Regions from separate parts of the Massilimicrobiota sp. mt181 genome, predicted to be linked through region 1. Evidence: a T-box and tRNA genes for the amino acid it is inferred to sense, from the RefSeq annotation. Region 1 holds a T-box; the other holds one or more tRNA genes.
The links. A T-box is a leader RNA that pairs with one kind of tRNA and senses whether it is charged. The one in region 1 lies ahead of asnS (asparagine--tRNA ligase), so its partner is inferred to be a tRNA-Asn.

Region 1 (16,844 bases):
TATTAGATGTAGATGAAATGGTTGTGACAATAGGACCAGGATCATATACGGGAGAAAGAGTTGCTTTGACTATTGCGAAAACTTTAAGCGTCATTTCTTCTGTACGCATAAAAGCTATTTCATCATTGGCGGCTTATGCCGGGTTAGAAAAATGTGTCTCTGTCATTGATGCACGCAGTCAAAAAGTTTTTGTTTGTACCTATAATCATGGCAAAGCGTTAATGCCAGAACAGATGATTGAAATTTCGCAATTTTCTCAATTGATGAATGATTATCAAGGTTATCAGGTAGTTGGACAAAGTGAGGTTGTTGACTTTCCACTTCATGAAGTGAATTTAGCAGCTCATTTACATGAACTGGCAAAATTACAAGATGCCGTTGATAATGTAGATGCACTGGTGCCACGATATCTCAAAGATGTAGAGGCCAAGAAAATATGTTTATAGAGCCTTTAAAAAAAGAAGATTTAAAGGAAATCACTGATATTGAAGAGTCATTGATAGAAACACCATGGCGATTAGAAGATTTTGATTATGAATTGAATCAGAATCCATTTGCTCATCTTTTTGTATTAAAAGATCAACAACAGATTTTTGGGTATGTTGATTTATGGATCATGTATGAACAGGCGCAGATTTCTACAATTGGTGTGCGTCGGGATAAGCAGTCTCAAGGATTTGGGCAGCAGTTACTGTCATATGCAATGAAAATAGCTGAACAATCAGGAGTTGAAGTTATGAGCCTTGAAGTGCGACAGTCCAATCAGCATGCAATTGCGCTTTATCAAAAAAATGGATTTCAGATTCAAAGTATACGAAAAAATTATTATCAGGATAATCATGAAGATGCCTATTTGATGGTTAAGGAAATGGAGGGAAAAAGATGAGTCTTATTTTAGCTATTGAATCAAGTTGTGATGAAATGGCTGTCGCCATTTTAAAAGATAAAAGAGAATTGTTATGTAATGTTGTGGCTTCACAGATTGATACCCATCGTTTGTTTGGGGGCGTTGTACCTGAGATTGCCAGTCGTATGCATGTAGAGTGTGTCTCTACAGTTTTAAAAACAGCCTTATCTCAGGCACAGATTGATATGCATGACATTGATGCTATAGCTGTGACGAAAGGTCCTGGACTGGTAGGTTCTTTGCATGTTGGTATGCAGGCTGCTAAAACTTTGGCTTTGGCCTATCATAAACCTTTGATAGGTGTTCATCACATTGCTGGACATATTTATGCTAATGAGCTGGTGGAAGATATTCAATATCCATGTCTCTGTCTGGTTGTCAGTGGAGGGCATAGTGAACTTGTTTATATGGAACATGAATTCTCTTTTGAAGTCATTGGTCAAACATTGGATGATGCCATTGGTGAAGCTTATGATAAAGTAGGACGTGTTTTACATTTGCCATATCCTGGAGGCCCAGTGATTGATCGTATGGCAGCACAAGGAAAACATAGTTATGCCTTGCCACTTCCGTTAAATGATGAAAGTTATAATTTTTCTTTTAGTGGATTAAAGTCAGCTGTGATTAATCTTTGCCATAATGCCAAACAACGTGGAGAAGACATTGTGCCAGAAGATTTAGCATGTTCTTTTCAGGAAGTTGCTGTAGATGTACTCGTTTCTAAAACAATTAAAGCTGCACAGGATTACCATGCTAAACAGATTATTGTAGCGGGTGGAGTCAGTGCCAATCAGGGCTTAAGACAGGCCTTGACAAAACAAAGCCCTATACCTGTTTTATTCCCACCAATGCGTTATTGTACGGATAATGCAGCGATGATTGCATCAGCAGCCCGTATTATGTTTGAACATCAATGTTTTTCACCGCTTGACTTAATGGTAAAACCGTCATATGATTTAGAAGAGGAAAGTCTTGGTGAATCATAATGGAAAAAAAACAACATAAAATTTCAAAAGCAACAATGTCTCGTTTTCCTGTGTATTTAAAAGCATTGCGCAATATGCAACATGAAGGGAAAAATAATTTCTTGTCAAGCGAATTGGCTGAAGCAACAGGTATCTTAGATACGACAATTCGTCGTGATTTTAGCTTTTTAACAACAAAAGAATCTTTAGGAAAACGTGGTATCGGTTACGATACAAAAGATATTATAAATATTTTAAATAATGTTTTAGGATTAGGATTAGATGAACCTATTATTTTGATTGGGGTAGGCAATTTGGGTAGTGCCATTTTAAAATATAATCGTTGGCAGTATACAGTGGGTAAAATTGTCTGTGGTTATGATTCTGATCAAAATAAAGTTGGAGAACGTTTTGGTGTGAAAATTCAACATATTGATGATTTGGAAAAAACTTTCCCTGAAGGCTGTAAAATTGCTATATTGGCTATTAGTCAGGATGTTCAACAAACTGTTGATCGTTTGATGGATTTAGGGGTCAAAGGCATTGTTGATTTTACACATACTCATTTTACTGTTCATCCTGATGTTGTTGTTCAAACTGTGGATGTTGTTGTCGCTATTCAGGAGCTTGTTTTAAAAATGCATGCAAATGATGAATAAAGTATTGAAATTTCATCAAAAAGATGGTAATAATATTTATAAAGTTATGATTTGAGAACACCTTATAAACATGTTTAAAAGCGACTTTTGGATGGTGAAAGCAAAAGAAACATATATAATGTGGAACACTCAATGAACTGGATAGGAGAAATGTGAGTAGACTATCCCGCAAGACTGCGTTATGGTAAGAGAGCATGATCGTCAGATGATGAATGAGGATGGTACCGCGATATTTCAAGTCGTTCCTTTAAGGAATGACTTTTTTTGTTAGGAGGAGAAAACAATGTTTGAGTTTATGACTGTAAGAGAATTATATGAAATGGTGTTAGCTGGAGAAGCCATGGAAACAGAAAGCCTGGAATATGTGGAATTAGATGGTTGGGTACGTACAAATCGTGATAATGGTAAAGTTGGTTTTATTGCATTAAATGATGGAACGTATTTTAGAAACTGTCAGATTGTATATTTACAGGAAAACTTATCTAATTATGATGAAGTAAAACATATCAGCACAGGAAGTGCTATACGTGTATTAGGAAAATTTAAATTGACACCTGATGCGAAACAGCCATTTGAAATTGAAGCAACCCAAGTTGTTGTAGAAGGTGCCTGTGACGATGATTTCCCATTACAAAAGAAGAGACACTCTTTTGAATATATGCGTGAAATCCCACATCTTCGTCCTCGTGCCAATACATTTTATGCGATTTTTAGATTAAGAAGTGTCTTGTCTATGGCTATTCATGAATTTTTCCAGTCACAAGGATTCGTTTATGTTCATACACCTATTATTACAAGTAATGATGGTGAAGGTGCTGGCGAAATGTTTAGAGCCACAACAATTGATGATACAAATTTTGATAAAGATTTCTTTGGTAAAGAAGCTTTCTTAACAGTTACAGGACAGCTTCATGTTGAAGCTTTCTGTATGGCATTTAGAGATGTCTATACATTTGGACCTGCTTTTAGAGCTGAAAATTCTAATACTTCACGTCATGCAAGTGAGTTTTGGATGATTGAACCAGAAATTGCTTTTGCCGATTTGGAAGATGATATGGATTTGATTGAAGACATGGTTAAATATTGTATTGATTACGTTTTAGAAAATGCACCTGAGGAAATGAAATTCTTTGAACAGATGATTGATAAAGATTGTATTCAAAGAATTACACATGTCAAAAATAGTGAATTTAAACGTATGACTTATACTGAAGCTATTGAAATTCTTGAAAAAGCAGATGTTAAATTTGAGAATAAAGTTGAATGGGGTATGGATTTAAATAGTGAACATGAACGTTATATTTGTGAACAGATTGTTGGTGGACCAGTGTTCCTAACAGATTATCCAAAAGAAATCAAAGCCTTTTATATGCGTTTAAATGATGATGGAAAAACAGTGGCTGCATGTGATTTACTGGTTCCAGGTATTGGGGAACTTGTTGGAGGAAGCCAACGTGAAGAAAGATATGAAGTTCTTGAAAAAATTATGGATGAAAAACAAATGTCTAAAGAAGGTCTTCAATGGTATATGGATTTAAGAAGATTTGGTGGATGTAAACATGCTGGTTTTGGTTTAGGATTTGATCGTTTCTTGATGTATTTAACTGGTATGCAAAACATTAGAGATGTTGAACCATTCCCAAGAACACCAAGAAATTTAAAATTTTAAAATATAACGGAAAACCGTTATATTTTTTCATATTCATTCATTTTATTTTGTAGTATAATGAAAACACGAGGTGAAAAAATAGTGAATGAAATCATCTTTATCAATACTTTTTTCAATATTGTTTTTCGTAATGAATTAGCTTATATGCGAGATTTTATGATATCTTATCAATATATGCAAAATTTTATCCAATGGCTGGATAAACGTCAGATAGAATGTCCTGTTTTATGCTCTATTACTGAAGACGAATATGCTTTTTTATCTCGTTTGATGAAAGCAGAAGATGTTGACCATGTTTTGCATAAGCCTTTTTCTATAGAAATGGAAAACTTGGCACGGGAATATGAAGATGCAACACATATCTTATATGTCCCTGGATTTCAAGAAGTCTCAAATGATTTTTTAGAAACAAATTCTTATAATCATATATATTTTTATCATATTCCAGGATATTTTCATCGCAGTGATCTGTCTTTCTTTGATCCTTTTCCTGCTTTTTTCTGTGCTTTACGTCATGTTGATTTATGGCCTGGATGTTTAATTTTTAAGGGACAGCAAGCTGTTTTTGCACCCATCCATAAGCAGGAAGATATGAAACAATTGTTTCATTATATTGAACAAGAAGTCAATCTTTTTGAAGTCTATAATAATTACTATCAAAATGATGCGTATTTTATTCAATTGAGTGATTTACATTTAGGAAAGGATAAACGTCAAAGGGGGCTCACGCGTCTTTATGCATCTTTGGATGAATTGATTCCGAGATTACCATCTCCATGGCCTATTCAGATTTTGATTACAGGAGATTTGATGGAATCACCTAATCGAAAAAATATGTATCTGGCGAATGATTTTATGAACAGTCTTAAAAAAAGATATAAAGCGAATGTGACTTTTATTTTGGGAAATCATGATGTTATTGTGCATGGCTTTAACTTTGCCAGAAACCAAAAAAGTAAGGTTATCGCTTATCTGTTAGGAGAGAATATTAAAGTTCTGGAACAGGAGAAAATTATTATTATTAAGATGGATACAACCAGTGAAGGGAATCTGGCTAGAGGAAAAGTTGGAGAAAGACAATTGGCAGAAATTGATGATGAATTATCAGCAATTGACCATATTGAAGATTATACTTTACTGCTTATGCTGCATCATCATGTTTATCCAATTAACAAAGCAGAGTTTATTAAGACAAAATGGCATGAAAAAACATTTATCAATCGTATCATTGAAACTTCAAAGGTTTTAGTGGATGCACCATTATTGATTGATTGGATTCAAAAAAGACATATTCATTATGTTTTTCATGGACATAAACATCTTCCGTTTTTTAGAAAAGAAGATGATTGTTACTATATAGGAGCAGGTAGTGCAACTGGAGGATTGAAAGAAAGTCGCAGTCGTTATATTTCTTATAATATTATGAAATATGATATGCGTGAGAAAAAAATGAAAATCTGTATGATTTTTTATGATGATAAAGCCAAAGCAGAAAGGCAGCGTGTTGAAGTTTATTTATTTGAAGGAGGAAATAATCATGAAACTTGTGGATCGCATGAAGGATGAAGAATTAGGAACAGCTTTACTTTATAATTTTACAAAAGGTTATGGACAACCTGTTCCTATAGAACTTTATGATGTGGTTTTACCACTTCTTTATAATGATTTTATAAGAGAACATATTTTATCTTTAACATCACTTCAGGAATGTATATATCAAGGTGTACAAAAAGATGAACATTTTAAACAACATATCTTAGAAGATATTGAAAATGATAAGACAATGACTTCAAAAGCTTTAGGTGTAGCTATGATTCAACGTATTTTAAAGTTTGAAATTGTTGATACAACTATGTGTGGCGTGGCTTTACCAACAGATATTTTAGATTTAAATGAAGCTATTCAATTAGGAAAGATGTTTCAAAATGTATCCTTGGAAGATTTTATGACTTTACTTCGTCAAGAAGATGTTCATATTGTTGTTTTACAGAGTGCTTCTGTTGGAAAGGATATAGATTTATCTCAAATTTGTTCGTTAGGACAAGTGACGATGTATGAAGATACCAAGCCTTCAGAAATAAGAGGACGTATCTTAGGAGCAGATATTGTCATTACCAATAAAAATCAAATGACAAAAGAAGTTCTGGAAGGTTTAAACCGTTTGAAATTGATATGTCTGTTTGCGACAGGAACAAATAATGTTGATTTAACATATTGTCGAGAACATGGTATTAAAGTTGCAAATGTTAAAGATTATTCAACAACAACTGTGGCTCAACATACATTGGCTTTATTAATGCATTTGGTTGAAAAAAATGTAGCTTATGATCATTTTGTGAAATCAAAAGAGTACGCAAGAAGTGAACGTTTTAGCTATTTTGATGATGTTTTCCACGATGTGTCATCTATGACATGGGGAATTGTTGGATTGGGTCATATTGGTCGACAGGTTGCAGGTATTGCGACTGCTATGGGGGCTAAAGTGCAATATTATTCAACAAGTGGAAAAAATGCAACAAGTGATTATCAGCAGGTAGATTTTGATACTTTATTAAAAACATCTGATATCATCACGATTCATGCACCGTTAAATGATCAGACACATTATTTATTTAATGAAGAAGCTTTAAGAAAAATGAAAAAGACAGCTTATCTGATTAATGTTGGACGTGGTGGCATTATTGAAGAAAAAGCTCTTGTTAAGGTATTAAATGAAGGACATCTATCAGGTGTTGGTTTAGATGTTTTTGAACATGAACCATTATTAGAAGATGATGTGATTTATCAGATTCAAGATATGGATAAAGTGATTTTAACACCACATATTGCATGGGGATCTATTGAAGCTAGACAAAGATGTGTCAATGAAGTTTATCAAAATATTTTGGCTTTTCTTAAAGGTGAAGATCGCAGTATTGTCAATCTATAAGAAATGATGTATGATAGAAAAAATATAAAAAGAAGGAGGAGTCTACGTCAGTAGCAAAGCATGTACGGTCATCAGATCGGAATTAACGCCTGTGGACTAGAAATGAGGACGAAGCAGGAAAATTTGTTATCAGTAGCATAGTGTTATGGAACAATTGATTATTGCAATAGTGATTATTGCCTTAGGTTTTTATGTGTTTAAGTTTTATCCTTTTGAAAAAGGAAATGTTATGAAACTGGTTATTGGAGCCATTTTCATTATTTTAACGGCTATCTGTAAAAGATTAGCTATTATGATTCCATTATTTGGAGCAGAGAGTCTTAAGATTGGATTTGAATATATTCCTTTAATGTTAGCAGGATATTTTTTATCACCCAGTTATGCCTTTGTAGTTGGTTTATGTAGTGATGTGATTGGTTTGATTTTGGTTCCTACTGGATTTCCATTTTTTGGATTTACTTTAGGAACAATTCTTGTCAGTGTCATTCCTTCACTGATTCGTGAACATTCTAAAAAAATCAGTCCACAGAATGTACTACGTATTGTTGTGGGGTTGATTTTTGTTTTAGGGATAGGGGCTTCTATTTATATTGGACAGCTTGATTCCATAAGTATTTCAGAAACGACTTATCAGTTACATTTTCAACAAAAAATCACATTGATTTCTTTATGTTTATTATTGATGATGATATTTATTGTCATCATTTATATCATTAAACATAGGATTAATGTACAGGAAGCCAAAACTTTTTCAACATGGATATTATGTGTAGTTGCGACAGAAATTGTTGTCACACTTTGTTTAACACCATTATGGCTGGATATGATGTATCACATTCCTTGGACAATTTCACTATGTATAAGAGTTGTGAAAGAATGTGCTGTATTACCAATTGAGATATTTATAGGATATTGTTTAATACCACTCATACAAAGAATATGGATACGTTTAGAAAAATAATACATTTTTTATGGCTTGTTTAGTAAATTGACACGCATTAAAAATAGAATATATATCAAAAGCAACAAGAATATTAAGATTCCTGTTGCTTTTTGATTTCATGACCATCTTCATCAACTTCAATAACTTCAAAAAAATATTCAAAAATACGAGTTAAAAGATTTTTTATTTTCAATATTTTTCATCCCTTTCATTTATAGTTTATGTTTTTATGAAAAAAATCATGTTTGAAATATAAAAAAATGTAAACACTATGTAAGAGGTGAAAAAAATGGATCGTAAGGAATATGATCAGTTGGCTGATGAATTAAAGCCAGCGGGACATAAAATAAAAAATGCATTTTATGCATTCTTATATGGTGGAGTGATTGGTATCATTGCTCAAGGTGTTTTAGAATTTTTTATGAATTTCTATAAAATCAGTCAAGAAGATGCAACACCTATGATGATTATTACATTAGTACTGATAAGTTGTTTGCTTACAGGATTAGGCATTTATGATAAATTGGCTCAAAAAGCTGGGGCTGGAACTTTTATTCCGATTACTGGTTTTGCAAATAGTATGACATCAAGTGCCTTAGATTGCAAAAGTGAAGGTCTTGTCATGGGCATTGGCAGTAATATGTTTAAATTGGGTGGCACTGTGATTACTTATGGAATTGTGAGTTCAGCATTGCTGGGAGTGATTCGTTATGTCATTACGCTTTTTGGGTAATTCATTAAAAATCAATCATGTATATATTGAATCATCGGGAACGGTCTGTGGACCATTGGAACATCAGGGACCATTAGGTGCATGTTTTGATAAAAGTATACAGGATTATCATTATGGTGAAAAATCATTTGAAAAAGCTGAACGCAAAATGTTAAGGGATGCCTTGGATATTTGTTTAAAAAGAGAACGTCTGAAATATAAGGATATTGATTTGTATTTAGGTAGTGATTTGATGAATCAGATCACGACAGTTCATTATCTAGCTAGAGAATTACCACGACCATTTATTGGTGTTTATGGAGCTTGTTCGGGATTTGCTTTATCAATGGCAACTGCTGCCTTGTTTATTGAAGCTGGATTTATGGAAAAAGTGGTCACTATGGTTTCCAGTCATAATGCAACAGCTGAACGTCAATATCGCTATCCTGTAGAATATGGTGCTCAAAAAAGAGAGACAACAACCTTTACTGCAACAGGTGCTGTTTCTACCTTATTAAGTTCACAACCACAGCCAGTCAGAGTCGAAGCTTTAACACTTGGCAGAGTGATTGATTACAGTCAAAATGATGTCAATGATATGGGACGTGCTATGGCACCAGCAGCTTTTGATACTTTAATGAATCATTTTCAAGATCTCAAAAGGTCTTTCCATGATTATGATTTGGTAGTGACTGGAGATTTATCAATGTATGGGCACCAGATTTTAAAGGAAATGCTATTACGTCATAAGATTGATGTTGTTCATTATAATGATTGTGGATGTATGCTTTATGATTTATCTTCACAGGAAGTTTTTCAAGGTGGGAGTGGTTGTGTTTGTAGTGCTTTGGTGACAATGGGCTCACTTTATCCTCAATTAAGAGAAAAGAAGATGAAACGTATTCTTGTTGTGGCGACCGGAGCTTTGCTTTCACCTATGATGACTTCACAAAAAGAAAGTATTCCCTGTGTTGCCCATGCCATAAGTTTGGAGGCGGTAGAATGAATTATATCATGGCTTTTTTATTTAGTGGTCTTATATGTTTGATTGCTCAACTGATTTATGATCATAGCCATTTCACCCCTGGACATATTACCAGTCTATTTGTTGTATTAGGTTCTTTTTTAGATTTATTTCATATTTATGATCGCTTGATTGAAATCTTTCATGCAGGGGCTTTGATACCTATTACCAGCTTTGGTCATTCTTTAATGCATGGCGCTATGGCTGCTACCAAAGAATATGGCATCTTTGGTATTGCTATGGGGATGTTTGATTTAACAGCTGCTGGAATCACTGCAGCAATTCTGTTTGGTTTCCTTGTCGCTATTTTATTTAAACCACGCTCATGAATAATTCTTATGATTTAAAACATCGTATTCTCAATTTTAAAGGACGCTTGCTTCATCTTTATTTTCTAGCAAGTTTATCAAACGATGTTTTAATTTCACGATTGGTTGAAGGCATTGAAAATAGACAAGGAAAAGATCTGGAGAACTGTTTAAATATGGGGGATGTGGAAATCGTTTCAACCAATAATATTCAAAGAATTCAACAGGCTTTATTGGGTGGGAATTGTGCATTATTTGATGGAGAAACAACCTATCTTATGGATTCAAAAAATTACCCAAATCGTTCCATTGAAGAACCAGAAACAGAAAAAAGTGTTCGTGGTGCCAAAGATGGATTTAATGAATCGATTTTAAATAATACAGGTTTGATTCGTCGTCGTATTAAATCTCCAGAATTATGCTTTCATTTGACAACTATGGGAACTGAAAATCCTATTGATATTGCTGTTGTGTATTTAGAAAATAAAGTTGATCAGCACATTTTAAAACAGCTTCTTAAACGTATAGAAGATGTTCAGGCCCAGGAATTTATTATGAGTGATCGTGCTATTGAAGAAGTATTATTGAATCAGGGATACAATCCTTTTCCATTAGTACGGTATAGTGAAAGACCTGATATTGTTGCAACACATATCCAACATGGTTTTATCGCTATTTTATGTGATACATCTTCTTCCGTTGTGATGTTGCCAACGACTCTTTTTGAAATTTTAGAACATGTCGAAGAACATCGTCAAACACCATTGATTGGGACTTTTATTCGTCTTATTCGTATGGCTGCAGTTTTTCTTTCTGTATATCTGGTTCCGCTATTTGCCTTGATTTCCTCTTTTATGGTTTGGGATTATTCATTTTTTATTCAAATCTTAATTATGGAATTGTCTATAGAACTTTTAAGAATAGCAACTGTTCATACCCCTCAATCTTTGTCAAATGCAATGGGATTGATAGCAGCCATATTATTGGGTGAGTTTGCGATTCAGTTAGGCTTTTTTTCGGAAGATATTTTAATGTTCTGTGCGATTGGTACAGTAGGTGGTTTTGCAACACCGAATTATGAATTATCATTAACCAATAAATATATTAAAGTCATGATGCTGATAAGTATTATGTTTTTTAATATTTTTGGTTTTGTCATTTTTAATCTGATTTTATGGATAAGTCTATCAAGGATTAAGACATTTGGTGTTTCCTATCTTTATCCATTGTATCCTTATGATGGAAAAGCACTTTTTCAATTCTTAATTAGACAATCTAAGAAAAATCAAGTCTCAAAAGAGTCCTCACAAATTTAAAGTTGATTTTATCATTCTGTGCTCTCAAAAATTCACTAAGGACATAAAAATTGAAGAATTTTCTTTCTTGTTTAGATAAACAATGATACAATAGGAAAGAAATGGGGAGACAGAATTATGAAAGAAAAAATCTATCATCAATATATTCGCATTTTAAAAGAGGAACTGGTTCCAGCCATGGGGTGTACAGAACCTATTGCGCTGGCCTATTGTGCCAGTAAATGTCGTGATATTTTAGATGATGACATTGTCAAAGCTGAAGTTCAAGTCAGCGGTAATATTCTTAAAAATGTGAAAAGTGTTGTTGTACCTAATACTGGAGGTCTTAAAGGTATAGCGGCAAGTGTGGCAGCAGGCGTTGTTGCTGGAATTACTGAAAATGTTTTAGAAGTCATTGCTCATGTGCAGGAAGAACAAAAGCAACAGATGAAACAATGGTTAGAACAGGTGCCTGTTGATATATCGCCAATGGAAAGTGAAAATGTATTAGACATGATGATTCATTTGATTGGTTCTCATCATGATGCAAAAGTGAGAATCGCAGGATATCATACACATATTGTTTATATTGAAAGAGATCAGCAAGTGCTTTATCATTGTGGTGTTGTATCTTCTAGTGATGAATCCTTGACTGATCGTAGTTTATTAAATATCCATGATATATATGAATTTGCTAATCAAGTGAAAATAGAGGATATCAAAGATATTCTACAGAGACAAATTGATTATAATTATGCGATTGCCTGTGAAGGGTTAAAAAATTCTTGGGGTGCAAACATTGGTAAGATTTTATTAAAGACTTATGGTGATGATGTCAAAGTCAAGGCTAAAGCTTATGCGGCAGCAGGTAGTGATGCGAGAATGAGTGGTTGTGAACTTCCTGTAGTTATCAATTCAGGAAGTGGTAATCAGGGTATGAGTGCCTCTTTACCAGTCATTGTCTATGCCAAAGAATATCAGAAAAGCCAAGAAGACCTTTATCGTGCATTGATTGTATCAAATCTATGTACAATTCATCAAAAGACAGGTATTGGACGTTTATCAGCCTATTGTGGAGCTGTCAGTGCCGGTATTGGTGCAGGATGTGGGATTGCTTATTTATTAGGTGGCGATTATGAAGCCATCTGTCATACTATGGTCAATGGTTTGGCCATTGTTTCAGGAATCGTTTGTGATGGTGCGAAGCCTTCATGTGCTGGGAAGATAGCCAGCAGTGTTGATGCCGGTATTTTAGGATATTACATGTATAAAAATGGTTGTGAATTCAAAGATGGAGAAGGTTTGGTTTTAAAAGGTGTAGAAAATACGATTCAAAATATTGGACGATTGTCACGTGATGGAATGAAAGAAACAGATAAAGAAATTATTAGATTGATGTGCCGTTAACAAGGATGATTTTCCTTGTTTTCTTTTTAAAAAATAGTAAAGTATTTTTGAATTTTTTATGCTATAATACAAAAGTTAGGGGTGAAAGTATGGCATACGAAGTTGTTCTTGATGATTTTCAGGGTCCGTTAGATTTATTATTACATTTGATAAAAGAAAAGGAAATGGATTTAGAAACATTGGAAGTTTCAGTGATTACAGATCAATATTTAGCTTATATTGACCAGATGGATCCACAACAATTAGAAACAGTTTCAGAATATCTTGTAATGGCTGCCCAGCTCATTGAAATGAAGAGTAAAATGCTTTTACCTAGTGAAAAGGTTGAGTTAGAAGATGAATATCAACCTGATCCACGTGAACAGTTAATTCAAAGATTGATTGAATATAAAAGATATAAAGATGTTTTGGAAGATTTTAAAGAGCAATATGAAAAACGTCAGCTTATTCATACCAAGGCACCTGCTTTAATGGATGATTATGTGGTTGATACAAGTGAAATGATTCCTCAAAATCTTGAAGTTTATGATCTCATTCGTGCAATGCAAAAAATGTTTCAAAGAAAAGCTTTAATGGCACCTTTAGAATCAAAAATTGCACGTATTGAAATTTCTATTGATGAACGTAGTGATCAGATTAGACAATATTTCCGTATACATAAAAATCAGAAAGTCAAATTAGAAGATCTATTTGATGAACCAACAAAGATATATTTTGTGATTACATTTTTATCAATATTGGTTCTGGTCAATAAAAATGAGTTGATCATAGAACAAAATGGTAATTTTGAAGATATCTATTTAAAGGAGCGAACTTGATGGAAGATAAGGAAATCTTAAGTGTTATCGAAGGAATGTTGTTTTTGGCTGGAGATGATGGTTTAACAATCAAACAAATCAGTAATGTCTTACAGTTAAGTAAAAAAGAAGCAACACAGTATATGGATGAGTTAATGCAAATAGAACATCAAAGAGAAGTCAAAGGATTTGAGCTTGTCAACTTTGGAGGTGTCTATAAATTTGCGACACTACCACAACATCACGAATATTATCAACGCATGATTGAACAGAGTGAAAATACATTGTCAAATGCTGCTTTAGAAACTTTAGCGATTATTGCTTATAATCAGCCTATTACACGTGTAGGTGTTGAAGAAATTAGAGGTGTTGGTTGTGATGCTATGATTAGAAAGCTGGTTGCTAAGGCATTGATTAAGGAAGTCGGAAGAGAAGATACACCGGGGAAACCGATTTTATATGGTGTGACAGATGAATTTATGGATGCTTTTTCTTTGACATCTTTAGATGAGTTACCTGAACTGAAAGAAATGAAAGAAGATTTTGATCAGGGAGATATTTTTAATACAAAGTATACTGAGGATAAAGCACTTTAATGTGCTTTTTTTAGAAATGAAGAAGAGAAAATGTCTTATATTTATGCAATATCAGATATTCATGGTAGATATGATTTGTTAGAAGAAATGGTAAGAGAACGCCTACATTTTGAAATAGGAGATGTTCTTGTCTTATTAGGTGATTATGTGGATGGAGGAGATTCCTATACAACACTTGAAAAGATTTATCAGCTTCAAAAATTATATCCGCAACAGGTTATTGTACTGATGGGAAATCATGAAGAATGGCTATTATCATTTTTACGAAATCGTCCAAGTCGTCTGTCAGTTCAGATACAGCAGAATTTTCAGACTTTAGAAAGTTTTATTGGGGAAGAAGAATTCACACGCATCTATCAACACTCAGCGCAACATTATCAGGAGCGTTATTCTCTTTTGGAAGATATGTATCAACAATGTCGAAAGCAAATTTGTCAAAAGTATGGTTATCTGATTGAATGGCTGGAAAAACTGCCATATTATTATGAAAGTGCCTATCAACAGATATTTGTCCATGCAGGAATTGAGGTTGTTTTGGGATTTGAGGAGGCATGGAAAGATCTTTCTGATGAGAATATTTTTTGTATGAAGTATCCGCCAGAAAAGGGGAGTTTCTATAAAACAGTGATTGCTGGACATGTGGGAACACATCAGATAGTCAATGATCCTACATTTCATCGTATTTGTCGCCTAGGAGACTTTATATATCTGGATTCTTCAGTTGCTCAGAGTCAGCATTTAAATTTACTGGCATTTCATTGTCAAACATATCAATATCAAGGATGGATTAAAGAGAAGGGGCAGTGGATCAGTTATGATATTCCGTCTTTATTGTAAAGAAAGTGATCAAAGTGAATCACTTTTTTTATTGACTTAAAAGTTACTCTATGCTAACATTAAGAATATTTTTAGTTAGATAAAGCTAACGACGAAGGGAGTAAAATATGTTTGACAAAAGATTATTAAAAGAAATGCCAAACGCGAGACCATATATTTTTAAACAGGTATTTTGTCAATGGATTGCATTATTGATGAATATTCTGTTTACTTTATTGATATGTTTTTTATTTATTCATTTGTATGAAAATCAGATAACCATGCAGATGATCATAAATGTTTTGATAAGCATGTTGATTTTATTAGTCATAAGAGCCTTGGTTTTAAAGAAGGTAACACATTATTCCTATTTAGGAGCTAGTGTTGTCAAAAAGACTTTGCGTCAACGTGTATTTGAAAAAGTTTTAGATTTAGGAAATCATTATCAGGATTATGTGAGAACGAGTGAGCTAGTGCAGCTTTCTGTTGAAGGAATTAATCAGTTAGAAACATACTTTTCTTTATATGTGCCACAGCTTTTTTATAGTGTTTTAGCTCCTTTGACATTATTTATCATAACAGCTTTTTGGGATTGGAAGAGTGCTGTACTTTTATTTATTTGCGTGCCTTTGATTCCTATATCCATTGTCCTTGTACAGAAATTTGCCAAAAGATTACTGGCAAAATACTGGAATAGTTATACAACTCTTGGTGATAGCTTCTTAGAAAATCTTCAAGGATTAACGACTTTAAAGATTTATCAGAGTGATGGCTATAAACAACAACAGATGAATCAGGAAGCAGAAAATTTCCGTCGTGTCACAATGCGTGTTTTGATTATGCAGTTAAACAGCATTAGTGTTATGGATATTGTAGCTTATGGTGGGGCTGGGTTAGGAAGCTTTCTAGCTATTTTCCATTATCAGCATCAAACCCTTTCTTTATTTGGTGCTTTATTTATTGTGCTGATGTCATTTGAGTTTTTCATTCCTTTAAGACAGCTTGGATCATTTTTCCATATTGCGATGAATGGTATTGCTGCTAGTGAGAAAATCTTTAAAATTTTAGATTTACCAGTTGAAAAACAAGGTCATTTGAAAATGGATTCTCATTTTGATATTTGTTTGGACCATCTTTTTTTCCAGTATGAGAAGGATCGTCCTATTTTAAAAGATGTCTCATTAAAAGTACAACCTCATCAATTTATTGGAATTATTGGGGAAAGTGGAAGTGGAAAGAGTACAATCGCTAAATTGATTATGGGTTACCATCATTATCAGCAGGGAAATTTATGGATTCAAGGAAAACAACGTTATGATATTGATGATCAAAATTTTATGGAACATGTGATGTATGTAACCCATGATCCAATGATTTTTAAAGGAACATTAAGAGACTGTTTAGATATTTTTCATCAGTATCGTGATGAAGAGTTATGGCAGGTTCTTAAAAAAGTTCATTTGGATCTTTTCTTTCAAGAACAGGATGGTTTAAAGACTTTCTTATTAGAAGGTGGAAGCAACCTTTCAGGTGGTCAAAAACAACGTTTAAATCTAGCAAGAGCTCTATTAAAAAATAGTGATCTTTATATTTTTGATGAAGCGACAAGTAATATTGATGTGGAAAGTGAAGAACAGATTCTTAAAGTGATTCAGGAATTGTCCAAAACAAAAACTGTGATTTTCATAACACATCGTTTAAAGACTGTCAAAGATTGTGATTGTATCTATGTGATGGATAAAGGATGTTTAAGTGAAAGTGGAACACATGTAGAACTTTTCAATACTGGGGGAATTTATCACAAAATGTATCAAAAA
Region 2 (16,844 bases), on a different contig from region 1:
TGGGAGCAGTCTTACGAGGTGTTGAGTATAAAGATGGACAATTGGATTTGGATGCTTTGGAAAAAGCTCTACAAATGGAACCAAAACCAAAGTTTATTTATTTGATACCTAATTTTCAAAATCCAACGGGTATGACAATGTCATTAGAAGTGAGAAAACAAATTCTCGCTTTAGCAAAAAAATATGAAGTTCTTATTTTGGAAGATAATCCATATGGAGATTTAAGATTTGAAGGTGAAGCCATTCCTTCTATTAAATCATTAGATCAGGATGGGTTGGTGATTTATGCTGCCAGTCTTTCTAAGATTATTGCGCCAGGAATGCGTGTAGCTTGTGCTGTGGCACCTCGTGAAATTATTCAAAAGTTTGTTGTAGCAAAACAGGCTAGTGATGTTCATTCTAATTTATGGGCACAAAAAGTGATGGCAAGATATTTATGCAACTATGATATGGACGCTCATATTGAATCTATTAGAAAGATTTATAAAAACAAATGTTATTTGATGCTTGAGGAAATGAAAAAACATTTTCATCCATCAGTTCAATATACCAAACCAACAGGTGGTATGTTTATATGGGTCACTTTACCAGAACATGTAGATATGTTAACGTTTGTGAAAAAAGCTTTAGAAAAAAATGTAGCTGTTGTGCCAGGAAATGCATTTTTGGATGATGATACAAAAGAATGTCATAGTTTTAGAATGAATTATTCAACACCAACAGATGATAAGATTAGAGAAGGTGTGAAAATTTTAGGACAATTAACTTATGAAATGTGTGAGGTTTCGTCATAATTTTTAAAAACCTTCATATATAATTGATAAATGGGAGGAAAATAATATGCCGTTTATAACATTTACAACAACAAAAACATTAACATTAAATCAGGAAAAAGCTTTAAAAGAAAGTGCTGGAAAACTGATTTCTATCTTACCAAATAAAAAAGAAGAAAACTTGATGATTCATATAGAAGATAATCAAGTGATGTATTTTAAAGGTGAAGAAATGGATTGTATGAAGATTGCGTGTCAACTTTTTCATACAACAGATTATCAGTATAAAAAAGAATTTGCAGAAAAGCTGCTAAAAGAAGTAGAACGTATTACAAAAATACCTGTTCAACAGCAGTATTTATCGATAGAAGAATTTGAAAATTGGGGAAAAAATGGAGAATTTTTATAGAAGTCATGATGAAGTCAATTTTGACTTCTTTTTTTTTAAAAAAGTCTTGCAATAAGTATAACGATATGATAATATAGTTAAGCAACAAGAAATGCTTGAATAGCTCAGTTGGTAGAGCAATCGGCTGTTAACCGATCGGTCGTAGGTTCGAGTCCTACTTCAAGCGCCATTTTTGTGGCCTGTTGGAGAAACGGTTAACTCACATGCCTTTCACGCATGCATTCACGGGTTCGAATCCCGTACAGGTCACCATATGGAGGTTTAGCTCAGTTGGGAGAGCATCTGCCTTACAAGCAGAGGGTCAGCGGTTCGAGCCCGTTAACCTCCACCATTTTTTTTGCCGGCTTAGCTCAATTGGTAGAGCAACTGACTTGTAATCAGTAGGTTGAGGGTTCAAGTCCTTTAGCCGGCACCATATATATGACCCGCTAGCTCAGTAGGTAGAGCATCTGACTTTTAATCAGAGGGTCAGGCGTTCGAGTCGCCTGCGGGTCACCATTTGTTAAGAGGATGCGGATGTGGTGAAACTGGCAGACACGCTAGACTTAGGATCTAGTGCTTCGGCGTGCAGGTTCAAGTCCTGTCATCCGCACCAGTTTTTGCGGGTGTAGTTCAATGGTAGAACTTCAGCCTTCCAAGCTGACTACGTGGGTTCGATTCCCATCACCCGCTCCATTTGATTAATAGAGTAAAAAAATGCAGAGTATATCAACTAAATATCTATTTTGGCAAACTCAATAACAGTGGTTCGGCTATAAGCTATGTTGTAATCAACATAGTTTTTTTGTGTCTAAATTCAAAAGGAGGATTGATATATGGATGTTTCAGTAAAAAAATTTGAAGTTAAAAAGAAGCGATACTATTGAAATGTTAAAAAAGAATCTGAAAAGGTATATGTTATTAAAACAATTTCCATTAAATTATTTGGATAGACTCCAGTCTTATAGTAGTTCACTTAAAAAAGTTTCTGATAATTCGTCTTATCATTCTAATTAAAACAACTTAAGATGTTAAGAGAACTCAAAAATGATGAAGAAGACAATCTGTTTATAGAAAAGTATGAAAATGATAATTTGAAACCATGAAACATTATTTTTCTCGCATATGAAATATTTATAGACAGTCGTTAAAAAAAACTATAAAATAAAAAGTGTTCAAGGAGAATAAAATCTTGTAAATATGAAAAAATATCATTTATGTATAGATTTAAAACAAAATAGATTTTTAATCAAGAGAAGGTGTAAGAAAAGATGATTATATTTAAATTACTTTTACAATTGATCAGTAATTTTCCTTTATATGTTACTTATGGTTTTAAAAAATATCCGCTGGGGTTAATATGTTTGATTGTAATCAGTCTGGGTATATCTATTCTAAGTTATTGGGATATGAATATTGATTTAAAAAGCCTAAAAAGTGCTTCAAAAAAATATATTTTCTTATTGGTACTATTATTCTTAGGACAATTTTTTGTTGTTTTATTACTAGGATTAACCGTTTTAGCAGGAGAATTTCTCGTTATTTCAAATTCCGATTTAACGAGTCCTTATTTTTATATTGAAATATGTATAATTGCTGTAGTTTATGAATTTTTTCAGTGGAGAAGAATAAAAAATGGTGATTTTTTGCCAGATGACAGTAATATAGATGAATACATATCTGAATTTACATTGCCTTTTAAAATGATTTTGTTAATCATTGTATCATTTATATTTTTAGTTACTGATTTAGAAAATGTTTTACCTCATTGGGGAATGACTCTATTTGGAAATACAATTGGGCAATGGATATATAATGTATTCTTTTCACTTGCGATAAGTTATATGGTTGAAGTGGTTGTAAGTATTGTTCAATATGTCATTGTGAAAACTTTTAAACTTCCGTTTAAAATGATTCGTTCAAAACACTAGTGAAAATTTGAAGATTTAGCTTTAGTATTTTTCAATTATAAAAGAAGAGTGTAAGGAGAATATGTATATGAAAAAGATGATTTTATTAGTTATAATGTCAATGTGTATCTTAACAGGATGTAATAGTAGTGATAATAATGGAAGTGATGATATTATTGGTAAATGGCAAGGAAGCGATATAGAAAGTATTGAATTCAAAGAAGATGGAACTTTTACTATGAGTGATAAAGGTACTGATACGAAAGGTACATATAAAATTGAAGAAAATCAAGTTTCTTTATCTTCTTCAGAAAATGGTGTTATATTTAATCCATCTTATTATTTTGAAGTTGAAAATGATAAACTCTTGTTAAAGCGAACAGATCATGATTTTGAGTATCATTTCGCAAGAGAGAAGTAAATATAAAAAAGCGCAATGCTTATGAAAACAGTCCTCATATGGAAATTTTTAATAATGTGATAGATGGCAAATGGCTGGCTGTTCAGTAACACATAATATGGACGAAACTCCTGATGAATTTATCGGGGGGATAAAAGATATAAATAGAACGAGAAAATTGATTGCGTTTGATAACTTACGATTAACTATCGTAAGTTTTTTTATAGAATAGTGCAATGATTGACAACATATACAATCCAATATACAATGAAAATGAAGATGACCTCAAAGAATTATCTGCACTCAAAAATAATAAATAAGTGAGAAGGGAAGTTATGAAATCAAAATTTATCATCATCATTATTATTTCGTTATTGGTGATTATTTGTCTAACAGGTATAAGTTTTCAATTCAACAATGATCATCATCCGACTTTTTCAGGAAAAGGAAAAGTTATATTGATAAGTGAGAAATCAGTTGATCATGAAGTGATTGATAAAATAGATCAAAAATACGAATCTATAACAATTACCATATTGAATCCATCGAATATCAGTACATACCAGTTTGATGATGAAGATGTCGTGGCTGTGGATCAAGAATCACTTTCATATTTAGAGGTGAAACAATTTATAAAGGATTATGTTCAGGAAAACTATATTTTGTTTCTTGGGAATAATACTATTGAAAATCTTTCTGATGAATTAGATCTTGTTTTTCAAAATTATAGCCCTGTTTATTCACTAAGTACTGGTGAGTTGGTTTTAAAAGAACTTGTCAAAATGCGAGGTAGTTTTTCTGTGTTGAAATATTCAGAAAATACGGATTTGAAAAATGAAATTGAAACTGTATTTTTCAATGATGATTCTCTTTCTATAGAAAGTTATCTAATCCCTTGTTTAGATTATCTGATTGATAAAAATCAATTTCATGCCAAACCGCAAGGATCAAATATGAGTAGACACTATCTAGTCAATTCTGATACAAAACTTCCAACAAGTACATATTTATATACAGCACATGATGTGTATCAGGATACTGATGAAACTGATGATCAAAAAGATTATTATCTTCTAAAGACAAAAGCCTGCTTTTCAAAAGATGGTCAATATTTGATGCTTCAGCATTCTTGTTCTCCTGATACAAAGACAACAATTTTAGATAAATACCCTACACATCTTGATAATGTTACGTCATATTCTTCATATCCATCTGATAGTGTTTTGGTTTCCTATTCAGGGCCAAAAATCAATGTGTCATCAAAATTCTTAGAAGAAAATTCTAGTATGTGGACTATAGATGGACAGACATTTTTAAATGAAACAGGTTTTGATTTTGAAAATGTATTTGAATTTGCATCACTGGCTTCTGTCGAACAAGGAAGTCAGCTTGAGTGGACATATCAAGTTAAAGCGCTAGATCATAAAGCAAATAAGGCGAAATCAAATAATTTATATGTATTTTGATATATTCTTATGAAAGAATATTGACATATAGCAAGTGAAGGTATATATTTATATATGAAGAGATGCTCATATGTTCAATAAGGGAGTGATGATATGGCTACACAGACAGACAATCAGAATGATTTTTTAGCAGTTCATGAAGATGTTGTCAAAAGAGTGAAAGAAAAACAACCTGATGATGAGTATTTATATGAATTGGCTGATTTATTTAAGGTATTTGGAGATACAACGCGTATTAAGATATTATATGCTTTATTTGAGAGTGAATTATGTGTGGGAGATATTGCACAAATTCTCGGACTGAGTCAATCTGCAGTCAGTCATCAGTTGAGAGTTTTGAAAGATAGCAAACTCATTAAATTTAGACGTGAAGGAAAAGTGATTTTCTATTCATTGGATGATGATCATGTCAGAACAATCATGTCAATGGGCATGGAACATGTTGAGGAATAAGAAAGGGGAAAAGGAATATGAAAAAGACATATAAAGTTGATGTGGATTGTGCAAATTGTGCTGCTAAAATGGAAGAAGCAGTTAAAAATACAAAAGGAGTTAAAGATGCAACTTTAAGCTTTATGACTTTAAAATTAAAAGTCGAATTTGAAGATGGTGTCAATGTTGATGATGTTATGCAGGAAGCATATAAAAATTGTAAAGTTGTAGAAGATGACTGTGAAATTTATTTATAGAATAAATTCCCTTAAAAAGGGATATTTATTTGGACAATATATGAATGAATGAACATATATTAAAATGAATGGGAGTGTATTTATGAATAAAAAACAAAAGAAAGTTCTCTATAGAATACTGATATCTTTAATATTAATGATTGGAATTGTGATTTTTACATCATATGTTTCTGTGAATTTATATGTAGAAGTTATTCTTTATTTAATACCTTATCTGGTTATTGGGTATGATATTTTAAGAAAAGCTATCAAAGGAATCTTGAATAAACAAGTCTTTGATGAAAACTTTTTAATGGCTGTTGCGACTGTAGGAGCTATGTGTTTAGGAGAATTCCGCGAAGGTGTAGCTGTTATGCTCTTTTATCAGATTGGAGAATTGTTTCAAAGTGTTGCGGTTGGAAAGAGTCGTCGTAATATTGCAGCATTGATGGATATTCGTCCTGATTATGCCAATATGATGGTGGATGGTAAACTTCAAAAAGTTGATCCTGATGATGTCGAAATAGGTAGTGAAATCATTGTCAATCCTGGGGAAAAGGTTCCCATTGATGGTATTATTGTGGAAGGGAATACAACATTTAATACGAGTGCTTTAACAGGTGAAAGTGTACCAAGAGATGCACATTGTGGAGATGAAGTGATTAGTGGCTTTATTAATATGAGTGGTGTCATTAAAGTTCAGACAACAAAGGAGTTTGGTGAATCAACAGTTTCCAAAATTCTTGATTTGGTTGAAAACTCAAGTATGAAGAAATCTCGCTCAGAAAACTTTATTACAAAGTTTGCGAAATACTATACACCTGCAGTATGTTATAGTGCATTGGCATTAGCAATTATTCCACCAGTTGTGTTGATGTTAATGGGACAAGATGCTTCATGGGGTGATTGGATTATTCGTGCTTTGACATTCCTGGTTATCAGTTGTCCATGTGCATTGGTTATTTCTATACCATTAAGTTTCTTTGGAGGTATTGGCTGTGCTTCTACACAAGGTATTTTAGTCAAAGGTTCTAATTATTTAGAAGCTCTTGCTAGTGCAAAATATATTGTCTTTGATAAAACGGGAACACTCACAAAAGGTGTCTTTGAAGTGACACATATCATTCCTTCTGCTGATTTTGATGAACAACAGTTATTGTACTATGCAGCTCATGTGGAAATGGCTTCTAGTCACCCTATCAGTTTAAGCTTGCAAAAGGCTTATGGTCAACCATTAGACAGAGATGCTGTGCGTGATATTAAGGAAATCGCTGGACATGGTATTTATGGAAGAGTGAATGATCATGTTGTTTATGCTGGTAATGAAAAATTGATGAATAGAATAGATGTCAATATCAAAGGAAATCATCCTGATGGAACAGTCGTCTATATGGCAATCGATGGTCAATATGCAGGCTGCATTGTGATTTCTGATGTGATTAAAGACACTTCAAAAATAGCTATTCAATCCTTAAAGTCACAAGGTATCAAAGAAACGATTATGTTAACAGGGGATACAAAACAGACTGCTACAAGAGTGGCTAAAGAGATTGGTATTGATCGTGTTTATAGTGAATTGTTGCCAGCTGATAAAGTCGCAAAAGTTGAAGATATTTTACAGCAGAAAGGTGAAAAGGAAAAAGTTGCTTTTGTTGGTGATGGTATTAATGATGCACCTGTGTTATCACGTGTTGATATTGGCATTGCAATGGGAGCTTTAGGTAGTGATGCCGCAATTGAAGCAGCTGATATTGTTTTGATGGATGATGATCCTGCTAAGATTTCATTGGCTATGAAAATTTCATTAAAAACATTAAGAATTGTGAAAGAGAATATTGTCTTTGCTTTGGCGGTCAAATTCATTTGCTTAATTTTGGGTGCTTTTGGTATTGCCAATATGTGGTTGGCTATCTTTGCTGATGTTGGTGTGATGGTCATTGCGGTCATCAATGCAACGAGAGCTTTACGAATTCGATAAATATGGAAGGTAACAGAAAGTCATTCTGTTATCTTTTTTTTTGGATTTTGAAGTGGTATAATAATGCTTTGTGAAGAAAGGGTGTATATGATGAATAATAAATTCATAAGAAATATTATAGGAGTTCTTATTGGAAATACGATATATGCTTTCGCTGTTTTATTGTTTATTGTTCCTAATGGATTAATTACGGGAGGATCAACGGGTTTATCTATTGGAGCACAGCATTTATTAGGTATCCCAATGACTTTATTTTTATCTGTTTTTAATATTTTGATGTTTTTACTTGGTTTATTGATTTTAGGTAAAACTTTTGCTTTTACGACATTAATCAGTACTTTTTATTATCCATTTATTTTAAGTGTTTTTGAAAAAACAATAGGCTATACACAAATGACAACAGATCCATTACTTGCTGCGCTGCTTGGTGGAGTGATGATTGGTGTTGCAATCGGGATTGTTATCAAATGTAATGCTTCAACAGGAGGAATGGATATTCCACCATTGATTATTAATAAAAAAACAGGAATACCGGTATCGGTTTCTATGTATGCTTTTGATTTTATAATTTTATTGATGCAGGTGTTTTATACCAATCGAGAAATGGTTCTTTATGGCATTGTTTTGGTGGCTACATATACGATTGTTTTAGATAAAGTTCTGGTCGTTGGGAAGGCACAGACAGAAGTGATGATTGTTTCTAAGGAATATCAACAAATCAATGATATGATTATTCATGAACTTGACCGAGGAACAACAATGTTAAAATCTATTTCTGGTTATATGAAAAATGAATATCCTGTGATTATGACAGTGATTTCTAATCGTGAATTACCTAAATTAAATCACCTGGTTTTAAATATTGATGAACATGCTTTTATGGTTGTCAGCAAGGTTAACGAAGTGAAAGGAAGAGGATTTACCTTTAAAAAAGAATATATAGAGTCATAATAGTGAAAAAGAAAAGCAAATGGGTTATAATACAAGAAGATATGGAGGTTATATTATGAGTAGTCAAGACTGTCATCATGATTGTCAATCATGTCAGGAAGATTGTGAAGAAAGAAGCTTTTTAGCTCCGATGAATAAAAATTCAAAAATACATAAAGTGATTGGAGTTGTCAGTGGTAAAGGCGGTGTAGGAAAATCATCTATTACGTCTTTATTAGCAGTTTTAAAGCAGCGTGAAGGATATCGCTGTGCTGTCTTAGATGGAGATATTACAGGACCATCAATTGCCAAAACATTTGGTGTAGAAGGGACACAGATTTATTCTAATGGAGAAGAAATTATTCCAGCCAAGTCTTTAGAGGGTATTGAGATTATGTCAACGAATCTTTTATTAGATAATGCTGAAGAACCAGTGGTATGGCGTGGACCTATTTTAGCAGGTATGATTAAACAATTCTGGAGTGATGTCAGATGGGGCGAAGTGGATTATATGTTCGTTGATATGCCTCCAGGAACAGGAGATGTCCCTTTGACAATCTTTCAGTCTTTACCTTTAGATGGTATTGTGATTGTGACAAGTCCACAGGAACTTGTCAGCATGATTGTTTCTAAAGCTGTCAATATGGCAAAGAAAATGAATATTCCTATTTTAGGTATTGTAGAAAATATGAGTTATGTACAATGTCCAGATTGTGGCAAGAAAATTTTCGTCTTTGGAAAAAGTCATCTGCAAGATGTGGCAGATAAATATGATTTAAAGATACTTGGTCAATTACCTTTAGATAGTGAATTAACACAACTTTCTGATATGGGTATGATTGAAAACTATTCATCTGATTGGTTAGATGAATTTGAAAAACAAGTTAAGAATTTTTAATCAAAAAAGCGAGCTGTTTATATCAACGGCCCGCTTTTACAAATTCATGAGTTTTTGATGTTTGAAAATAGTATTCATAAATTGTGGATAGGATGGATGATTCATGATTTCAAGAATATCCTCCTGATGTGCAGTCAAACTTTTTAAAGTATCGCTGAGTGTATTATAAATAAAGTGATGAGGATCAACACAAGAAAATAAAATAATGATGCGAACTTCTTTTTTATTCCATATGATGTTTTTATTAAGAATGATAGTAGAAAGAATATCATTGTTATTAATTGGTTTATTCAATCTGATTAATGCTATTTGATGTGGATAAATAGTCATTTGATGATATTCAGAATTAGCTATATGCATTTTGAATGATTCTTTAATTTGTGGGAACTGATTTTTAAGCAATTGATAAAATTCTTTGATGACTTCGTTTTTACTTCTGGCAGAGACATGGTCTTTATAAAGTTGAGGCAAGAAAGTTGTTTTGAGAATATTTTGATGATACTGATAAATTAAAAAATTATTGATGGAGTCTATATCATCTGATGTAATAATAGATGAAATATTGATATAAGGTATCGAAAGATTTCTATGAATAGGAACAGTAGAGATGATAAAATCGTATTGTGCTAGATTTTCATCAGGCAGTTTATAGTAAGATAATGTCTTGATAATATTAATCTGATTTTCAAAATGTTTCAAAATCTGATAAGCAGATAAGTCTTGAGCACCACCACCTAAGCCACATAAAAGAAGAACCTTCTTTTTAGGTGTATGTTGATTAAAGATAGCATTATTAAATATAATCGCAAAGAAAGCCAGTTCACTCATAGATAGTTTTCTTTTGGTATATTTTTCAATAATAGATGAAGATATTTCTGCAAAATAATAACCTAAAGGATAAACAGTTTTTAATTCATCATAAAGTGGATTTCTGATTTTCTCATCATATTTAATTCTAAGTAAAGCATTTTCTACATAGAGATTAAAAGTATGATTGAATTTTTCATTATCAAACTGAAATAATGTCTGCTTGGCGATGGTTTGTAGAATTTCATTGGTTATCATAATAACAGTTGGATCCTGATGGAATGTCAAACCTTGAGTGGAACGTTTGCAAATCAGTTCAATCGCAATCCAGTGAATTTCATGAATATTGATATGACAATCAGTATTTTCTTCTATAAATAATGCAATTTCTTTGGCTGCATCAAATTCATTTCGTGAAGCAATGGATGCAATATCTGGTGATTCATGAATTGTTTTTCCACGAAGTATACGTGAAAGAGTGATAGATAAGGATAAGAGAAAGTCACATAGAGCATAGTCAGAAAACTCAATTTGATATTTTTTGATAATTTTTAAAATACCATATTCTAGGGATGTAGCTTCTAAAATAAATGAATTTAAATAATCATAAAACATTTCTGACTGTCTCAAGTTGGTAAAAATAAAATCGCAAATGGGTTTTCTTTTATTGACTTCTTGACCTAAAATCTTGATTCCATAATTAGGCTTTTGTGAGAGTGAAAGATGATATTTTTTCATGGTACGGCGACAATTTTTAATATCATTGGAAATAGTCGAACGACTCACCAGCAGTTCCTCAGCTAATTGGTCAATTTTGACATAATCATCAATATCAATCAGACGCTTTAAAATATAGCCTTCTCTTTCATTGGGTTGAGTTGGAAAGAGTGATTCACGGTGCTTTTGAGCTTTTTCAATAAAAGACTGCAAAGTTTTAAGAGAAGAGGATGATTTGTTTTTGATCATATATCCTTTAGAAGTTTTGGAAATTAGTTCATAGCCTAAATCTTTTAGAATCACTTTAATGTTGGCAATTTCATCTCTAACGAGTCGTCGATTAATGCCAGTGATTGTTGCGATATCATAAGAAGAAATATAATCAGTAGATGTAACGAGTAATTTTAAAATTTCTATCTCATCTTTCTTTAATTTCATAGAACCCCTCCTTAATTTTAAAATTATAACAAATCATAGACTTTGTGTAAACGATTTCTCGATAAAATCGTACAAAAGATTTATAACAAAAATGACGAAAAATCAGCATATTAGGCACTTTTTGTGAGAAAAGTGACATTAGTTGTGACAAATGATAATGTGGAAATTTTGTGAAGAAAAGATAAAATATGAAGTGTAGAGAAAACGTTTACACGTTTTTAAAATTTAAAGAGAAGGGAGAAAATTTTATGTCTACTGAAAAGAAGTCTTTTATGGACTCACTCATGGAGAAAGTTGACGTTATTGCCGGTCCGATGACAAAGTTTGGACAAATTCCATTTGTTCGAGCATTGGTTAACGGGATGGTAGCTGCCATTGGGGTTACAATGGTTGGATCTATTTTCTTGGTTATCAACCTGTTTGCATCAGATGGTCAATTGACGGAAACTGCTTTATTGCCATTCTTAAAACCTTGGGCTGCTGATATTTCACTTGTTAACAGCTTATCAATGGGATTTATGGCTATCTACATTGTTATTGCATTTGGTTCTGAGTATGCTGAAATCAAAGGTTTCAACAAAACAACTGGAGCTGTCGGAGCATTCTTCGCTTTCATTTTATTGAATTATGACTCTGTTGGTCAATTGTTTGTTGAAGGTGTTGATGCTGCATCACTTCCTGCTGCACTTGAAACAACTTATTGGGGTGGTGCAGGGGTTATCACTGCCATGGTTGCAGGAGCTATTGCAATTAATATTGTAAGTATCTGTTATAAACACAATATTAAAATCACTTTGCCTGATGGTGTTCCACCAGCAGTTGCAGATAGTTTCTCAGCTATTATCCCATACTTCTTTATTACAATTGTCTGCTGGGGAATTAGAACTTTAGCTGGGTTCAATATTCCAGAATTAGTTGGAAATGTATTATTACCAATCTTCTCTGCTGCTGATAATATTGCCGTATATACATTACAACAATTCTTATCTGCATTATTATGGACTTGCGGTTTACATGGTGATAATATCACAGGAGCTGTTATTAATGCCTTTACAAATACATGGATTGCTGAAAATAATGCTGCATTCGTGGCTGGTACTGCTGTCGCTGATTTACCATATGTTTGGACACCTAACTTATGTAGATTGTCTCAATGGGTATCTTCATGTTGGCCAATCTTAGTTTACATGTATATGTCAAGCAAGAAATTGCCTCATTTAAAACCATTGGCTACAATCTGTTTACCTCCAGCTGTCTTCTGTATTGTTGAACCAATTATGTTTGGTTTGCCAGTTGTGTTAAATGCATTCTTGATCATCCCATTTGTTTTAACACATACAATTACTGCTGCATTAACATATTTCTTAACTGACATTGGATTTGTTGGTAAGATGTATATGACATTACCTTGGGCTACACCATCACCAATCTTAGGATACTTGAGTAATGGTGGATCAATCGGTGGTGTAATCATTGTATTTATTAACTTTGCGATTGGTTTAGTGATTTTCTATCCATTCTGGAAAGCTTATGAAAAATCAGAAGTAGAGAGAATTGAAGCTGAAGCAACTGCAAATGCAGAATAATTTTTAAGAACATCAAAAGGGCTGTCAAACGCGTTTATTTACAGCCCTTCTTTTATTCGAAGGAGGAAGTATATTATGAAAACATGTCCAAATTGTTATAAGGATTTACCAGATGATGCTGAATTTTGCACCTATTGTGGAAAACCATTAAGTGAATCAAAAATAAAGGAAAGAAAAAACGAAAAGGTAAAATTAAAAAAGAATACGAGAAAGAATAATTGGGCCATGTTGGGACTTTCTCTTTTATTGTTTGGTTTGGTTGTTTTTGATTTTGTTTTACCCACTATTATTGATGCTTTTGGTGGGAATACAGTTTTCCCATTTTATATCAGTCTAATCATGTATATCATTTCTATTATATGTGGATGTCTATCTCTATATATTGATAGAAAAGATAAAAAGGCAGGATATGAACCTAATGGTAATAAAAGTTATGCTTATGTTTGTATCTTTGTCAGCTTGTTTATTGCATTAGTGAATTTAACACAAGTTATTTTGAAATAGGAGTTGAGATATCATGTATTGTAGAAAATGTGGAAAGAAAATAAGTGATCATGCACAATTTTGTGATCATTGTGGGGCAGAAGTGGTGATTGTGCCTCAAAAAAGTTATGCTGATAAATATAAGGAAAACAAGAAAAAAACAAAATCACAAGCTCATCAAACATCTCAGCAACAAAAAAAGCAACAGGAAAAACATAAGGATGCTAAAAATCCGTATATTGCGGCATCTTTGTTTGCGGCTATTGTTTCACTTGTTTGTGCTATTTTTCCATGGAACTTCATTGGAGAAGGCATTGGAACAAGCTTACCAATGAGAATTATTGTGGTTGTTTTTGCATTACTTGGGGATTATCATGCCACAAAAGCGAAACAGACAAATCATTATCTTAAAAATAAATATGGCTTTGAGATTCAAGTCAATGCGATGAAATTAGGTTATTACCTATCTGTGATTATGACAATCATGGGATTATTTGCATTGTTTATGTATGGGGCATAATATTGTCTTTTTTATTTATAGGGTCAAAAGTCATAACTTATGACTTTTTAAACAATGGAAGATAAAGACAGATTTTATATAATAAAGATGGAGGTGGAAGGATGAATATTCTCTTTTTTAAACCAATTCCTCGTCCTGCGATTTGGGGACATACATTGGTTAAGGATTATTTTGGATATGATGATTTCCCAGATGGAATAGGACAATCATGGTCATTTAGTGCTCAAAAAGATGCATCCACAATATGTATCAGTGAACCATTTCAAGGCAAGACATTACTTGAATTATGGGAAAATCATCAGGAGCTTTTTGGTCATCCTGGAGAAGAATTTCCAGTTATCATATCATTGGTTGCGCCAGAAGATGATTTAAGTATACAGGTTCATCCAGATGCTAAGCACGCCAAGAAAAAAGGATTTTCCAGTGGTAAAAATGAAGCCTGGTATTTTATCGAAGCCAAGGAAGGTGCCAATATTGTTTATGGGCATCATGCGAAAGATGAAGCTGATTTAAGACACTATATTCAAGAAAATCGCTGGGATGAATTGATTAAGCATTTAGATGTACATCAAGATGATTTTGTTTATTTACCTGCTGGGCTATTACACGCCTTAAGAAAAGGAAGTATTGTCTATGAAATCCAACAGGCAACAGATATAACATATCGTTTTTATGATTATCATCGTCAAGATGAAAATGGTCAGGAACGTGAACTTCATTTGGAAGAAGCTATTGACTGTCTTTCATATGATCCTCATGATATGGAAAACCATATAGAACCAGTTATAGAAAAGAAAGATGGTCTAACGAAAACTGTTTTTATTTCTAATGATTCCTTTACAGTAACAAGATTAGAAATTGAGGAATCAGGAAGATTTCAAGATGATAACTATCAGTTGGCAACAGTGATTAAAGGAAATGGCAAAGCCAATGATATAGACATCAAATTGGGAGATAATTTTTTGATTCCAAAAGGATTAGAAGTTCAGTTTGCAGGAAAGATGACAATCATGATGACAACAAAGTGAGGAAAGAAAATATGAGTCGATTAAAAGAAGATTTTTTATGGGGTGGAGCCCTCAGTAATGTTCAGGCTGAAGGAGCCTATTTGGAAGATGGCAAAGGTCTGAATGTTTATGATACATTAGAAGTTGTACCAGAACCAGGTATTGCGCCAATGTTTTGCGATACTGCTGTCGCAACAGATCATTATCATCATTATAAGGAAGATATTGATTATATGGCAGAGATGGGATTTAAAGCTTATCGTTTTTCTGTCGTGTGGTCAAGAATTCATCCTATGGGAGATGATGAAAAACCAAATGAAGCAGGTTTAGCGTATTATGAAGATATGGTTGATTACCTTTTAGAAAAAGGTATTGAACCGGTTGTCTCTTTAGTACACTTTGATATGCCTGATCATCTAGCTAAAGCATATAATGGTTTTCTTAATAAAAAAGTTATTGATTTTTATGAAAAACATGTTGAAAGTGTTGTCGAAAGATTAAAAGGAAAAGTTAAATATTATATCACTTATAATGAGATTAACCTGGCACCTTATCACCCAAGTTTGGTAGCAGGTGTGCATAAACCTGATGATATGAGTCAGGAAGAACTGTTTGCTCAATTAACAGTGAACGTTGAAGTCGCACATGCGAAAGCTGTAGAAACCATTAAACGTATTGATCCACAGGCTCAAGTTGGGGGAATGTTGGGACATGCTCCATTTTATCCATTGACTTGTAAGAGCGAAGATATAATTGCAGCTGATTTTAAAAATAAAATGCACAATTATTTGCCTTTTGATATTATGACAAGTGGTGAATTACCAGAATATTTTTTAAATTTCATGAAACAAAGAGATATTTCTATTGATTTTAATGAAGAAGAAAGACGTATTGTTAAATCAGCTTCTTTAAAACTTGATTATTTAGCTTTCTCTTATTATCGCAGCAATGTTCAAAGTTCTTTTGAAGATATTGAAGATTTAACGGAATTAGAAAATGCGATACTATTTGATAATCGTGGAATAAAAAATCCTCATTATCAGGCTAATGAATGGGGATGGCAAATTGATAGTGAGGGATTAAGATATTCACTAATTGATTTGTATCATCGTTATCATAAGCCATTGTTTATTGTGGAAAATGGTATTGGTATTGATGAAAAATTAGAAAATGGAAAAGTTTATGATGATGAACGTATTTCTTATTATCAAAAGCATATTAAGAGTATTAAAAGAGCTGTCTTACATGATGGGGTTGATTTAATGGGATATCTGGCTTGGAGCCCAATTGACTTTTTAAGCAGTCATAAAGAGATTAGAAAAAGATATGGCTTTGTTTATGTCAATAGAGATTTTAAAGATCTTTTGGATTTAAAACGTTATCCTAAAAAATCATTCTACTGGTATCAGAAAGTTATTCGTTCATGTGGTGAAGATTTAGATAATCAGGTGGATTATTAAAATAAATTGGAAACATTGAAAAGCATTTTCAATGTTTCATTTTCTTGTTATAATGAAAATAATCAAATCAATGGAGATGAATCAAATGATACTAACAAAAAAACCATTAAAAGTTCTACTCATTGGAGGAACAGGAACAATATCTCTGCCTATATGTGAAGCATTAAGTCAAAATCAGGATATTGAATTATACGTTATGAATCGTGGACATAAGTCTTTACCTGAACATGCTCATCAGATAATCTGTGATTTTCATGATACTGCAAAAATGGAAGAAATTTTAAAAGATTATTCTTTTGATATTGTTTGTAACTTCATTATCTATAAGCCAGAAGAAGCTATTAAACAAATTCAGTTATTTAAAGGAAAGATTCAACAATATATCTTTATATCTACAGTTGTGACTTATAATCAT

Region 2: it encodes a tRNA-Asn, which carries the amino acid that the T-box ahead of asnS (asparagine--tRNA ligase) is inferred to sense. The anticodon was not compared.

What each region holds. Positions count from the first base shown of each region.
Region 1 covers NZ_JBVAYN010000007.1:79,569-96,412, forward strand. Annotated here, with positions in the region: gene tsaB (tRNA (adenosine(37)-N6)-threonylcarbamoyltransferase complex dimerization subunit type 1 TsaB) at 1-446, shown strand, start outside; gene rimI (ribosomal protein S18-alanine N-acetyltransferase) at 437-886, shown strand; gene tsaD (tRNA (adenosine(37)-N6)-threonylcarbamoyltransferase complex transferase subunit TsaD) at 883-1,893, shown strand; gene ACZYT4_RS05865 (redox-sensing transcriptional repressor Rex) at 1,893-2,531, shown strand; T-box leader at 2,569-2,781, shown strand; gene asnS (asparagine--tRNA ligase) at 2,815-4,200, shown strand; gene ACZYT4_RS05875 (metallophosphoesterase family protein) at 4,282-5,766, shown strand; gene ACZYT4_RS05880 (D-2-hydroxyacid dehydrogenase) at 5,738-7,129, shown strand; gene ACZYT4_RS05885 (folate family ECF transporter S component) at 7,275-8,090, shown strand; gene spoVAC (stage V sporulation protein AC) at 8,362-8,805, shown strand; gene spoVAD (stage V sporulation protein AD) at 8,783-9,790, shown strand; gene spoVAE (stage V sporulation protein AE) at 9,787-10,137, shown strand; gene ACZYT4_RS05905 (spore germination protein) at 10,134-11,432, shown strand; gene ACZYT4_RS05910 (L-cysteine desulfidase family protein) at 11,550-12,818, shown strand; gene ACZYT4_RS05915 (segregation/condensation protein A) at 12,908-13,636, shown strand; gene scpB (SMC-Scp complex subunit ScpB) at 13,636-14,211, shown strand; gene ACZYT4_RS05925 (metallophosphoesterase) at 14,242-15,048, shown strand; gene ACZYT4_RS05930 (ABC transporter ATP-binding protein/permease) at 15,156-16,844, shown strand, end outside.
Region 2 covers NZ_JBVAYN010000008.1:62,497-79,340, forward strand. Annotated here, with positions in the region: gene ACZYT4_RS06305 (aminotransferase-like domain-containing protein) at 1-794, shown strand, start outside; gene ACZYT4_RS06310 (hypothetical protein) at 841-1,182, shown strand; tRNA gene ACZYT4_RS06315 (tRNA-Asn) at 1,276-1,351, shown strand; tRNA gene ACZYT4_RS06320 (tRNA-Glu) at 1,359-1,434, shown strand; tRNA gene ACZYT4_RS06325 (tRNA-Val) at 1,438-1,513, shown strand; tRNA gene ACZYT4_RS06330 (tRNA-Thr) at 1,522-1,597, shown strand; tRNA gene ACZYT4_RS06335 (tRNA-Lys) at 1,605-1,680, shown strand; tRNA gene ACZYT4_RS06340 (tRNA-Leu) at 1,695-1,777, shown strand; tRNA gene ACZYT4_RS06345 (tRNA-Gly) at 1,784-1,857, shown strand; gene ACZYT4_RS06350 (hypothetical protein) at 2,433-3,092, shown strand; gene ACZYT4_RS06355 (DUF5640 domain-containing protein) at 3,160-3,492, shown strand; gene ACZYT4_RS06360 (hypothetical protein) at 3,807-4,937, shown strand; gene ACZYT4_RS06365 (ArsR/SmtB family transcription factor) at 5,031-5,390, shown strand; gene ACZYT4_RS06370 (cation transporter) at 5,408-5,626, shown strand; gene ACZYT4_RS06375 (heavy metal translocating P-type ATPase) at 5,709-7,583, shown strand; gene ACZYT4_RS06380 (YitT family protein) at 7,674-8,534, shown strand; gene ACZYT4_RS06385 (P-loop NTPase) at 8,590-9,411, shown strand; gene ACZYT4_RS06390 (BglG family transcription antiterminator) at 9,448-11,373, opposite strand; gene ACZYT4_RS06395 (PTS sugar transporter subunit IIC) at 11,622-12,959, shown strand; gene ACZYT4_RS06400 (zinc-ribbon domain-containing protein) at 13,035-13,463, shown strand; gene ACZYT4_RS06405 (zinc ribbon domain-containing protein) at 13,477-13,962, shown strand; gene ACZYT4_RS06410 (type I phosphomannose isomerase catalytic subunit) at 14,064-14,990, shown strand; gene ACZYT4_RS06415 (glycoside hydrolase family 1 protein) at 15,002-16,429, shown strand; gene ACZYT4_RS06420 (NAD-dependent epimerase/dehydratase family protein) at 16,515-16,844, shown strand, end outside.